Regions from separate parts of the Bacillus sp. N12A5 genome, predicted to be linked through region 3. Evidence: riboswitches for the same ligand, from Rfam matches in the RefSeq annotation. Region 3 holds a riboswitch; each other region holds the start of a gene.

Evidence for each region. A riboswitch is a leader RNA that binds a small molecule or an ion and turns the genes downstream of it on or off. The one in region 3 is predicted to bind thiamine pyrophosphate.
Region 1: another riboswitch for thiamine pyrophosphate. It lies ahead of MOC09_RS05140 (acetylornithine deacetylase); the one in region 3 lies ahead of tenA (thiaminase II).
Region 2: another riboswitch for thiamine pyrophosphate. It lies ahead of MOC09_RS02215 (Ykof family thiamine-binding protein); the one in region 3 lies ahead of tenA (thiaminase II).

Annotation. Positions count from the first base shown of each region.
Region 1 covers NZ_JALAMR010000003.1:378,155-381,433, reverse strand. The annotation lists gene MOC09_RS05145 (ABC transporter ATP-binding protein) at 74-868, shown strand; TPP riboswitch at 881-982, shown strand; gene MOC09_RS05140 (acetylornithine deacetylase) at 1,069-2,349, shown strand; gene MOC09_RS05135 (YlmC/YmxH family sporulation protein) at 2,431-2,676, shown strand; gene pgeF (peptidoglycan editing factor PgeF) at 2,838-3,279, shown strand, end outside.
Region 2 covers NZ_JALAMR010000002.1:351,255-354,533, reverse strand. The annotation lists gene ykoH (two-component system sensor histidine kinase YkoH) at 1-603, opposite strand, end outside; gene ykoG (two-component system response regulator YkoG) at 607-1,293, opposite strand; TPP riboswitch at 1,395-1,506, shown strand; gene MOC09_RS02215 (Ykof family thiamine-binding protein) at 1,603-2,205, shown strand; gene MOC09_RS02210 (ECF transporter S component) at 2,207-2,806, shown strand; gene MOC09_RS02205 (ABC transporter ATP-binding protein) at 2,793-3,279, shown strand, end outside.
Region 3 covers NZ_JALAMR010000002.1:197,692-200,970, reverse strand. The annotation lists gene thiO (glycine oxidase ThiO) at 1-130, opposite strand, end outside; gene tenI (thiazole tautomerase TenI) at 114-731, opposite strand; gene tenA (thiaminase II) at 706-1,416, opposite strand; TPP riboswitch at 1,497-1,605, opposite strand; gene MOC09_RS01340 (monovalent cation:proton antiporter family protein) at 1,667-3,279, opposite strand, start outside.

The DNA of each region.
Region 1 (3,279 bases), on a different contig from region 3:
AAATAAGGTATCCTAGTCCGTACGAAGTTTTATGAAAATTAAAACAATTATAAGAGTTTAGAGGAGGACCACGATGATTTTGCAGCTTGACAATGTCTCACTAAAACGAAATGGAAAATGGATACTGAGGAATATTCATTGGAAGGTGGAGGAAAAGGAGAATTGGGTGCTTTACGGACTGAATGGCGCCGGAAAGACAGCGCTGTTAAATATGCTTTGCTCATATTACTTCCCAACATCCGGTGAGATGCAGGTGCTTGGCCATGAGTTTGGTAAAACGGAGCTTGGGGAGAAGCTCAGACGGAAAATTGGCCTCGTCTCAGCGGCTCTGCAGCAAAAATTATATCCATCAGATTCAGCCTTTGAGATTGCTCTAAGCGGAGCTTACGCTTCAATTGGATTATATGAAACGCCAAGTGCGGAAATCAGGGAAAAAGCGATCGGTTTATTAGAGGACTTGGGCGCAATTGAATATGCCGACCGCCGCTATGAAACCCTTTCTCAAGGGGAAAAACAAAGAGCCTTAATTGCAAGAGCGCTAATGGCCGATCCGGAGCTGCTGATCCTGGACGAACCGGTCACAGGGCTGGATTTTATTGCCCGGGAAAAGCTGTTAGATACGATTACATATATTGCAAACAAAGAAAATGCGCCATCAATTCTTTATGTGACGCATCATGCGGAAGAAATATTGCCGGTCTTTGACAAAGCCCTTTTATTAAAACAGGGAGAGGTCTTTGGATCAGGAGAAATAAAGGAAATGCTGACTGATCAAATACTTTCCGCTTTTTTTGATACACCAATCCATGTATTATGGAATCAGGACCGGCCGTTTTTAACAAGAGCCGAGCCGATAACGAATGCCTGACAAACACATATCGATTCATCCTAGGGGTGCTTTGCGAAGCTGAGAGAGACATTGTCTCAACCCTTTTGACCTGATCTGGATCATGCCAGCGGAGGGAAGCGGTGAAATAGCGGAGTGCATAGGACTCTGTTTGTTTTTATTAAGCCGTTTCATAACATATGAAATGGCTTTTATGATTTTAAAGATAGGAGCGGATCACATTGAATCAACAAATAGACTCTCTGTTAAAAAAGGTGGAGGAGCAAAAGGAGGAGCTCATTCAGCTGGCAAAAACACTGATTTCTTATCAAACACCTGCTCCGCCTGCAAGAAATACCGACGGCATTCAATCATGGATTGCTGGTTTTTTAAATGAAATAGGATTCTCAATCGATAAATGGGATGTGTACCCGGGAGATCCCAATGTTGTAGGTCTGCTAAAGGGAACAAATTCAGCAGATTATCGTAGCCTGATCATCAATGGCCATGTAGATGTGGCAGAGGTAAAAGAGGATGAAGAATGGGAGCATGACCCGTTCCATCCAATTGAAAAAAACGGTCTCTTAATTGGGCGAGGCGCTTCTGATATGAAAGGCGGAATGGCGTGTGTACTCTTTGCTGTCAAATTGATTCGTGAGGCAGGCATTGAACTTCCAGGTGATTTGATTCTGCAATCGGTTATCGGGGAGGAAGTCGGAGAAGCAGGCACGCTTGAATGCTGCAAGAGGGGCTATCACGCTGATTTTGCAGTTGTCGCAGATACGAGCGATATGCATATTCAAGGCCAGGGCGGTGTCATTACAGGCTGGATCGAAATCAAAAGCAGCCAAACGTTTCATGATGGGACGAGACGGAATATGATTCACGCAGGCGGAGGAACATTCGGGGCAAGCGCAATTGAAAAAATGGCAAAAATCATTGCGGGGCTCGGGGAACTTGAGCGCCACTGGTCCATTATGAAAAGATATCCCGGCTTTCAACCAGGCACAAATACCATTAATCCGGCTGTCATAGAAGGAGGCAGGCATGCGGCTTTTATAGCGGACGAGTGCCGGCTGTGGATCACAGTCCATTTTTACCCAAATGAAACCCATGACCAAGTGGCTGCGGAAATAGAAGATTATATCAACCGGCTGAGCGACAGTGACATTTGGCTTAGGGACAACCGCCCTGTATTCAAGTGGGGAGGCTCATCTATGATTGAAGACAGAGGAGAAATTTTTCCGGCATTGGAAGTTGACCCTGGCCACCCAGGCGTCTTAGCGCTTACTGCCTCTCATGAGAAAGTGAAACGGGAGCGCCCGGTTATGGACGTTTCTCAGTCCGTTACAGATGGCGGATGGCTGTTTAATGCCGGCATTCCATGTGTGATATACGGCCCTGGCGATCTGCACAATGCACACTCTGTCAACGAAGAGGTATCGATTGAGCAGCTGGTAGAGTATACAAAAATCATGCTCGATTTTATTATCAGCTGGTGCAGCTGTAAAAAAGAACAGTGACATGAAATTTTCTTCTTGCTGACAAGGTTCAGCCTGCCCGTTCATATACTTGAAAAAAGGACGGAAAAAGGACGTGATGGAATGATCAGCATTTCAGAATTTCAGGTAAAGGATGTCGTCAATGTCTCAAACGGAAAAAAGCTGGGGAGCATTGGTGATATTGATATCAATGTGACAACTGGAAAAATTCAGGCGATCATACTCGGAGGAAATGGGAAAGTTCTCGGATTTTTTGGAAAAGAAGAGGAATTGGTCATTCCATGGCGAAATATAGTAAAAATCGGGGAAGATGTCATCTTGGTCCGATTAAATGAACCGCATGCATAATGCGCTTGTCTGCCGTGGATTGGCAATTGCCGGAAGTCTCGATTCTTCCGGCACATTTCATTTAGAAATATGCAAATCGGCGCTCAACGAATGCAGAAAGATGTGGTAAAATAAGTGGGAAATTCCGCTTTTTTAAATGTTTGTCGAAAGGTTGGATCATCATGAATACATATCACCCATTCAGTCTTACCACACCCTCGACACTCATGATACAAGACTGGACACAAACGAATCAAAACAACAGAGAAGTCATTGCCGGATTTACAACGAAAAACGGCGGTGTCAGCCAAAAGCCTTTTGAATCGTTAAATACAGGATTGCACGTTCATGACAAAGATGCAGATGTAGTTAAAAATCGTGAATATATTGCCGATATGTTTAATACTGATTTGCAGTCTTGGGTATTCGCCGATCAGACACATGATAATCGCGTTCAAAAAGTAACGCAGAGGGATAGGGGCAAAGGCGCCCGTGAGTATCATTCGGCTTTTAAAGCAACGGACGGGCTCTATACAAATGAAAAGAATGTGTTTTTGGCATTATGCTTTGCTGATTGTGTGCCTCTTTTCTTTTATGATCCGGTTAAATCACTTGTCGGGGTCG
Region 2 (3,279 bases), 150 kb from region 3:
AATCGTTTTGAATGCTTTCTCCCGCTGTATGTCTTTCATTGTCACCATTAAGCGTCTGATCGGATTGATGATACGGCGGGCAAGCAAGCTGCCGGCAAAAAAAGAAGCGATACAAACAGCAGCACTTGCAGCGATTAAAATGATTTTCAGCAGAAACAGACTCTCTTCTGTGTTCTCAAGCCTTTCAACCAGCTGAAGAGAAACCACTTGTCCATCAGTCCAAATAACCGGAACAGCAGCCTCAGCAAACAGCTTGCCGTCATGTTTTCTTACATCTGCCGTTTCCCCGCTGTGAAAAGACAGGGGAAATTCTTTATATGCTTTTTCCTTTGTCATGGTCATGACGGCTTTTTGATCACCATTCACTACACGGACCATGCCGTTTGCCGGAAGATAAGCCTGCAGCATGTCCTGCAAAGCCACTCCTTCTGTTTCAGCTGCATGCAGTGCTTCAGAAATGTTATCCGTCTCAGCTGCAAGCCGGGCTGCATCCTTTGAGGTCAGCGCAGATGAAAAAATGAGATAGACTGCGGTATGGACCAAAATTAATAAAATCAACAGCGATATTGATGTGTACAGATGAATCTTGGTCTTCAGCTTCATCGTTTACCCCTTAATGGCATAGCCGACCCCGCGAACGGTATGGATCAGCTGTTTTTCGTAAGGATAGTCAAGTTTTTTTCTGATGTATCTGATATAAACATCCACGACATTTGTATCACCGATATAATCAAATCCCCATACCGAGTTTAGAATCTGCTCCCGTGTCAGCACCTGTTGCGGATGCTTCAGCATATAGACGAGCAAATCAAATTCCCGGGGCGTTAATTCCACCTCTTTATCTCCGCGTCTCACTTCACGGGTTTTTTCGTTCACCCGCAAGTCGTCATATGTAAGATAGGTGCCGATATCTTCTGTTTTTGTTCCGTTTTGGCGCAGCGCCGCCCTGATTCTCGCAAGCAATTCCTCGATTTCAAACGGCTTTGTGACGTAGTCATTCGCGCCGATATCCAGCCCTGTTACCTTGTCAGGAATGCTGTCGCGAGCCGTTAATAAAATGACCGGTGTCTGCTGATCCGTTTTTCTCAAGCGGCGCAGCACTTCCAATCCGCTCAATCCCGGGAGCATGACGTCAAGAAGCACCAGGGAATACCCGCCTTCCGCGGCGGCATTCAGTCCTTCTGTGCCGTTGTGTTTGATGGTGACGCTGTATCCTTCATATTCCAATTCAAGCTGAAGCACCCTGGCGATTTTTTCTTCATCTTCCACAATTAATATGTTCCCTTTTTCCAAAAGCGATCATCCTCTCCTATCCCAAAATGAAAAAAATGATTTCATTGTTTACAAAATGGTTCTTATCATCTATTATGATGTCAAAATAAAAAATTGTATACGGAAAGCACTAGGGGTGCTGTTTTGGCTGAGATAAAGCGCGCAAACACGCGCTTTGATCCCTTATGACCCGATCTGGATAATACCAGCGTGGGGAAGTGCAGGTTGACCGAATGGTGTATTTTTTTGTGCGCTTAATCGATCTATGACTGCATATTCCCTTAGGATATGCAGTTTTTTATTTTACCAAAAAAACAGGAGGTCGGAGAAATGGATCATATTTGCGGCACAAGCAGAATTGCCGGTTTTCGGTTCTCTTTATATCCGATGACGGATGATTTTATTAGTGTGATTAAGTCGGCGCTGAAAAAAACCGACACATCCAACGTTTGGACGAAAACCGATCATATCAGCACAGTCCTGCGCGGATCGATTGATCATGTATTCGACGCTGCCAAAGCCATTTATCTCTATGCGGCGAACAGCGAACAACACATCGTCATGAACGGGACGTTTTCTATCGGTTGCCCGGGCGATACACAAGGAGATACATATCTTTTTGCAGACGGCAAGCGCGTCAATGAAGAAGCTGTCCGCAGCCTGAATGCGGAAGCGCCGTGCCAATTTGCGCTGTATCCGCTGAATGAGCCCGATTATATGGGCTTGATCATGGAAGCTGTCGAGATTGCGAAAGCAGAAGGCACCTTCGTACAGGGGGTCCATTACGCGAGTGAGCTTGACGGGGATGCACATGACGTATTCAGAACAATGGAAGCCGTTTTCCGCATGGCTGAACAGCAAACAAACCACGTAACCATGACTGTCAATGTCTCGGCTAACAGTCCATCAAGAAAAAACAGAAAGCAGGGATAATATGAAAAGCTGGAAAGTAAAAGAAATTGTCATCATGTCTGTTATCAGTATCGTTTTTGCCGTTGTTTATTTATTATTTACGCATTTCGGAAATGTACTTGCAGGTATGTTCGGGCCAATCGCTTATGAACCGATTTACGGCATTTGGTTTATCGTTTCTGTCATCGCCGCGTACATTATTCGAAAACCGGGTGCAGCGCTTGTTTCTGAAATCATTGCCGCTCTCGTTGAGTGCCTGCTGGGAAATCCGTCTGGCCCGATGGTCATCGTTATCGGCATTGTTCAAGGACTCGGGGCTGAAGCGGTATTTCTCGCGACACGCTGGAAAGCATACTCTTTGCCCGTCCTTCTGCTGGCAGGAATGGGGTCTTCAGTAGCAAGCTTTATTTATGATCTCTTTGTTTCTGGCTATGCAACCTATTCACCGGGCTATCTTCTCATGATGCTTGTGATCCGTCTGATTTCTGGCGCGCTTCTTGCAGGGCTTCTCGGAAAGGCTGTCAGCGACTCTCTTGCTTATACGGGTGTGTTAAACGGAATGGCACTCGGGAAGGAATTGAAAAAGAAACGGAAGCGGGCTTCAGAACATGCAAGCCTTTGATGAGTTCCTAACGGTTGACCAGCTCGGCTTCTCTTATGAAGAAGACGAGAAACCGGTTTTTCAAAACATTTCGTTTGCACTTCACAAAGGAGAATGCGCTTTATTGCTGGGACCGAGCGGGTGCGGAAAAAGCTCGCTCGCCCTTTGTTTAAATGGCCTGTACCCGGAGGCTTGCGACGGCATACTGTCCGGACATGTATTTTTATATCAAAAGCCGGTCACAGACGCTGAAACTTCCGAAACGATTGCACAGCATGCCGGAGTTGTCTTTCAGGACCCCGATCAGCAGTTTTGCATGCTTACGGTTGAGGACGAAATCGCTTTTGGGCTGGAAAATCTGCAGATTCCGAAAGAAGAGATGGCGGAGAAAATTGATGCCGTATTAGAAAAATTACGTATTACTCATTTAAAAGAAAAAACAATATCTGCACTGTCAGGAGGACAAAAGCAGAAAGTGGCTCTCGCCTGTATTT
Region 3 (3,279 bases):
TTGTGGTTTTGCCGCCGATTGTTCCGCTTTCAAACAATGCGGTGCTCATATTTTCCTTTGCCAAATGATAGGCAATCGCGGAACCAATAATTCCGCCTCCAATGACAACTGCATCAAAATGCCTTTTCATAGCGCATCTCCTTTAGCTTGCGGGAATATCGTCTGGCAGCTTCCAAAGGGTCAGCCGAAGAAAAAATTCCCGACATGACAGCGATACCGTCTGCCCCTGCTTGTTTTACGCCTCTTAATTTGTCCGGCGCCATCCCGCCGATGGCAATAACCGGGATAGAAATCCGTTTTTTGATATCTGACAGCAAAGACAAACCTCTGCCTTCAAGACCCTTTTTGCAATCTGTATCAAACACATGACCGAACAACACGTAGTCGGCGTCTTCCTTTTCAGCTTGAACCGCTTCCTCCAGTGAATGCACCGACCGCCCGATATGAAGGTGAGGAAATCTGGCTCTGACCTGCTTCGGCGAAAAGCTGCTGCTCGGCAGCTGCACGCGATGAATCGTAGAAAAAAGCGCAATATCCACCCGCCCGTTCATGACCAATTTTCGTTTATCCACACCGCCTTCGGACGTAAGCTCAAGCAGTTTCAAAATATCTGCCGCCGATTTTGACCGTTCCCGGATGTGTATAAAATCAACTTCATTCTGAATAGCTATGATTGTTCTCGCTAACTCTTCAACCGGTTTGCAGTCATCCGTTATGGCGTGAAGCTCCAAGTTCCTCCACCTCTTTTATGCCGCTGTCGGACCAGCCTTCTTTCTGATAGGCCATTCCCCAAAATTGATATTCATAGTAGCTGGAGATGACAAAATTCTCTTTCATCTTGGCGCGCACTTCCTCCGTGCTGTTTTCCGCCAGCTCATCAAACCGGTTGACTTGCTCTTCGACCTGCTGTTTGAACCAGTCACCTCCGTATGTGCCGATCCACTTCTGATAAATCGGATGCCCCGGATCACAATGCAGCAATTTCTCGCCAACCTCGTAATAAAGCCAATAGCACGGTAGAAGGGCCGCTAAAATCTCAGCAAAATTCCCGCTCAAAACCGAACGGTACATATGGGATGTATATGAGTACGCCGTAGGAGACGGCTTAAACGCCTTACGCTCCTCTTCACTGATTTCCAACAGTTCGGCAAACTCGCGATGAAGCGACATTTCCGCCTCATATGTACCTTGGGCGTGGCTTGCCATCCGTCCCGTCGTATAAAGGTCCTTCGCATAAGCGGCGCCGAACGATTGCACCTTCGCAAAATGCGTTAAATAATAAGAATCTTGAAGCACGTAGTATTTAAAACGGTCAATCGGAAGCGTTCCGTCACCGATTCCCTGAACAAACGGATGGACAAAACTCCCCTCCCACCATTCTGCGGCTGCACTGCGGCATTCTTCTGAAAACTTCACACATCATTCCCCCTGTCTGATAAATAAAAAAACCACTTTCCCGCAAGGAAAAGTGGTTTGGAATTGGCATAGTAAAATACACAAATACCGCTCCACTTCCCTACGCAGGTCTGAACCTGTTCAAGTTATGAGGGTCTAAAAGTCACACTTTTATCTCAGCCCTTATGAAGGACACCCCTAGTGGTTATACGAATACATATTGAATTGTTCTGCACCTCTATATTAACACGAATCCCTAATTGGTCAAGATTTAACCTTCCAATGTTTTCTTAAGCTCCGTTACGTACTCGCGAGATCCGGTGACAATTAAGCGGTCTCCAAGTTTCAGCCTTGTGTCTCCATGAGGAACGATGCTGTCCACACCTCTGAAAATCCTGACAAAAATGACGTCGCCTGTTAGAGGGAATTCCCGCAAAATGACACCGTCGTATTTGCTGTTTTCCATATTAATTTGATACAGCGAAGATTCTTGGTTCGTGAGCAGCTTCATGACGCCTGGGGCTTCTATCAGCGCGCGAAGCAATGTTTTTGTCGACAGCAGAATAGAAAAGATGCTAATCCCCTGCTCCTTCAGAGCTGCTTCATTCTCAGGTGATCCGACGCTGGCAATGACTCTTTCTGTGCCTTTTTCTTTTGCAAGTAGTGCAATCTCGGCATTCATGTCTTCATTCCCTGTCGCCACAACGAGGATATCCGTATCAAAAATATCGAGTGAATCTAGGGTTTCAGGCTCATAATCAGCAATCGTCTCAACCGTAAACACTGATTCTGACAGCTTTTCCTCCGCATTCTCTTGATAAACGTGCACAACCCGCACGTCATACTCGTTCTCCGGCAGCTCAAGTGTAACAGGCAAAGTCATTTGATTGGCGCCGATGAACGTAATCGTCTTTTTCTCCTCAGGCTGCTCTTCCCGTTTGTACAATTTTTTAAAACAGATCGGCGTAAAAATACTCGCAATGACGGCTACTAAAATTAGCGCTCCTGACATATTTGCGCTGATCACGTGAAGCTGCTGGCCGATCGTCGCAGCGGCAATCACGAGCGAAAGCGTTGATGTCAGCAGGAAACCAGACGCGAAAACGGTTCGGTTATCATACCACTTCTTTAGGTACATAACAGGAATGATTTTGCTGACTAACAGCGCCAGAAGCAGAAGCGGAATCATAATTAAAATGGTTTTATCCTGGAAAAGAGTCCAAATATCCAGCTTCACACCGACCATCACAAAGAAAATCGGTATTAAGAACCCGTAGCCAAATGAATCCAGCTGCTGAACAAGTTCTTTGTTTGGCGAAAGAAGGGAAACAAGAACCCCCGCTAAGAAAGCGCCGAGAATATTTTCTGCCCCAAGTGATTCAGACAAGGCAACAAGGACAATAATTAACGTAAAAATGGCACGTGTCCCGATCTGGATCGTCCCTTTTGACATGGACTGAACAAAAGAGCGATGTTTAAAGACCCGGCCGAAAAAGTAAAGCACCACTCCGGCCGCAAACAGGATCATCAAGAGCCACATGTTTCCGCTGTCCTCTCCGTATAAAGAAGAAAAAACAGCTAGAAGAATCATCGTGGCCAAATCAGCGATAACAGCAACGAGCAAAATAATCTGCCCGATATTTGAATTCATGATCCGTTCTTCTTTTAACGTTGGAACGACAACACCTAATGAAATCGTTGAAATAATAAGTGTCATTAAAAAAGCATTTTGGATAAACCCTGCCAAGACGAACCCATAGGACAGCAGCAATGATAAAATAAAAATACCGGCAAAAATAATAGATGCCGCAGCAAACGTATTAGGCGCTTCCTTGCCGTTCGGCAGAAGCTGCTTTTTCTTTCCTTTCTCAAATGATGAAAAAT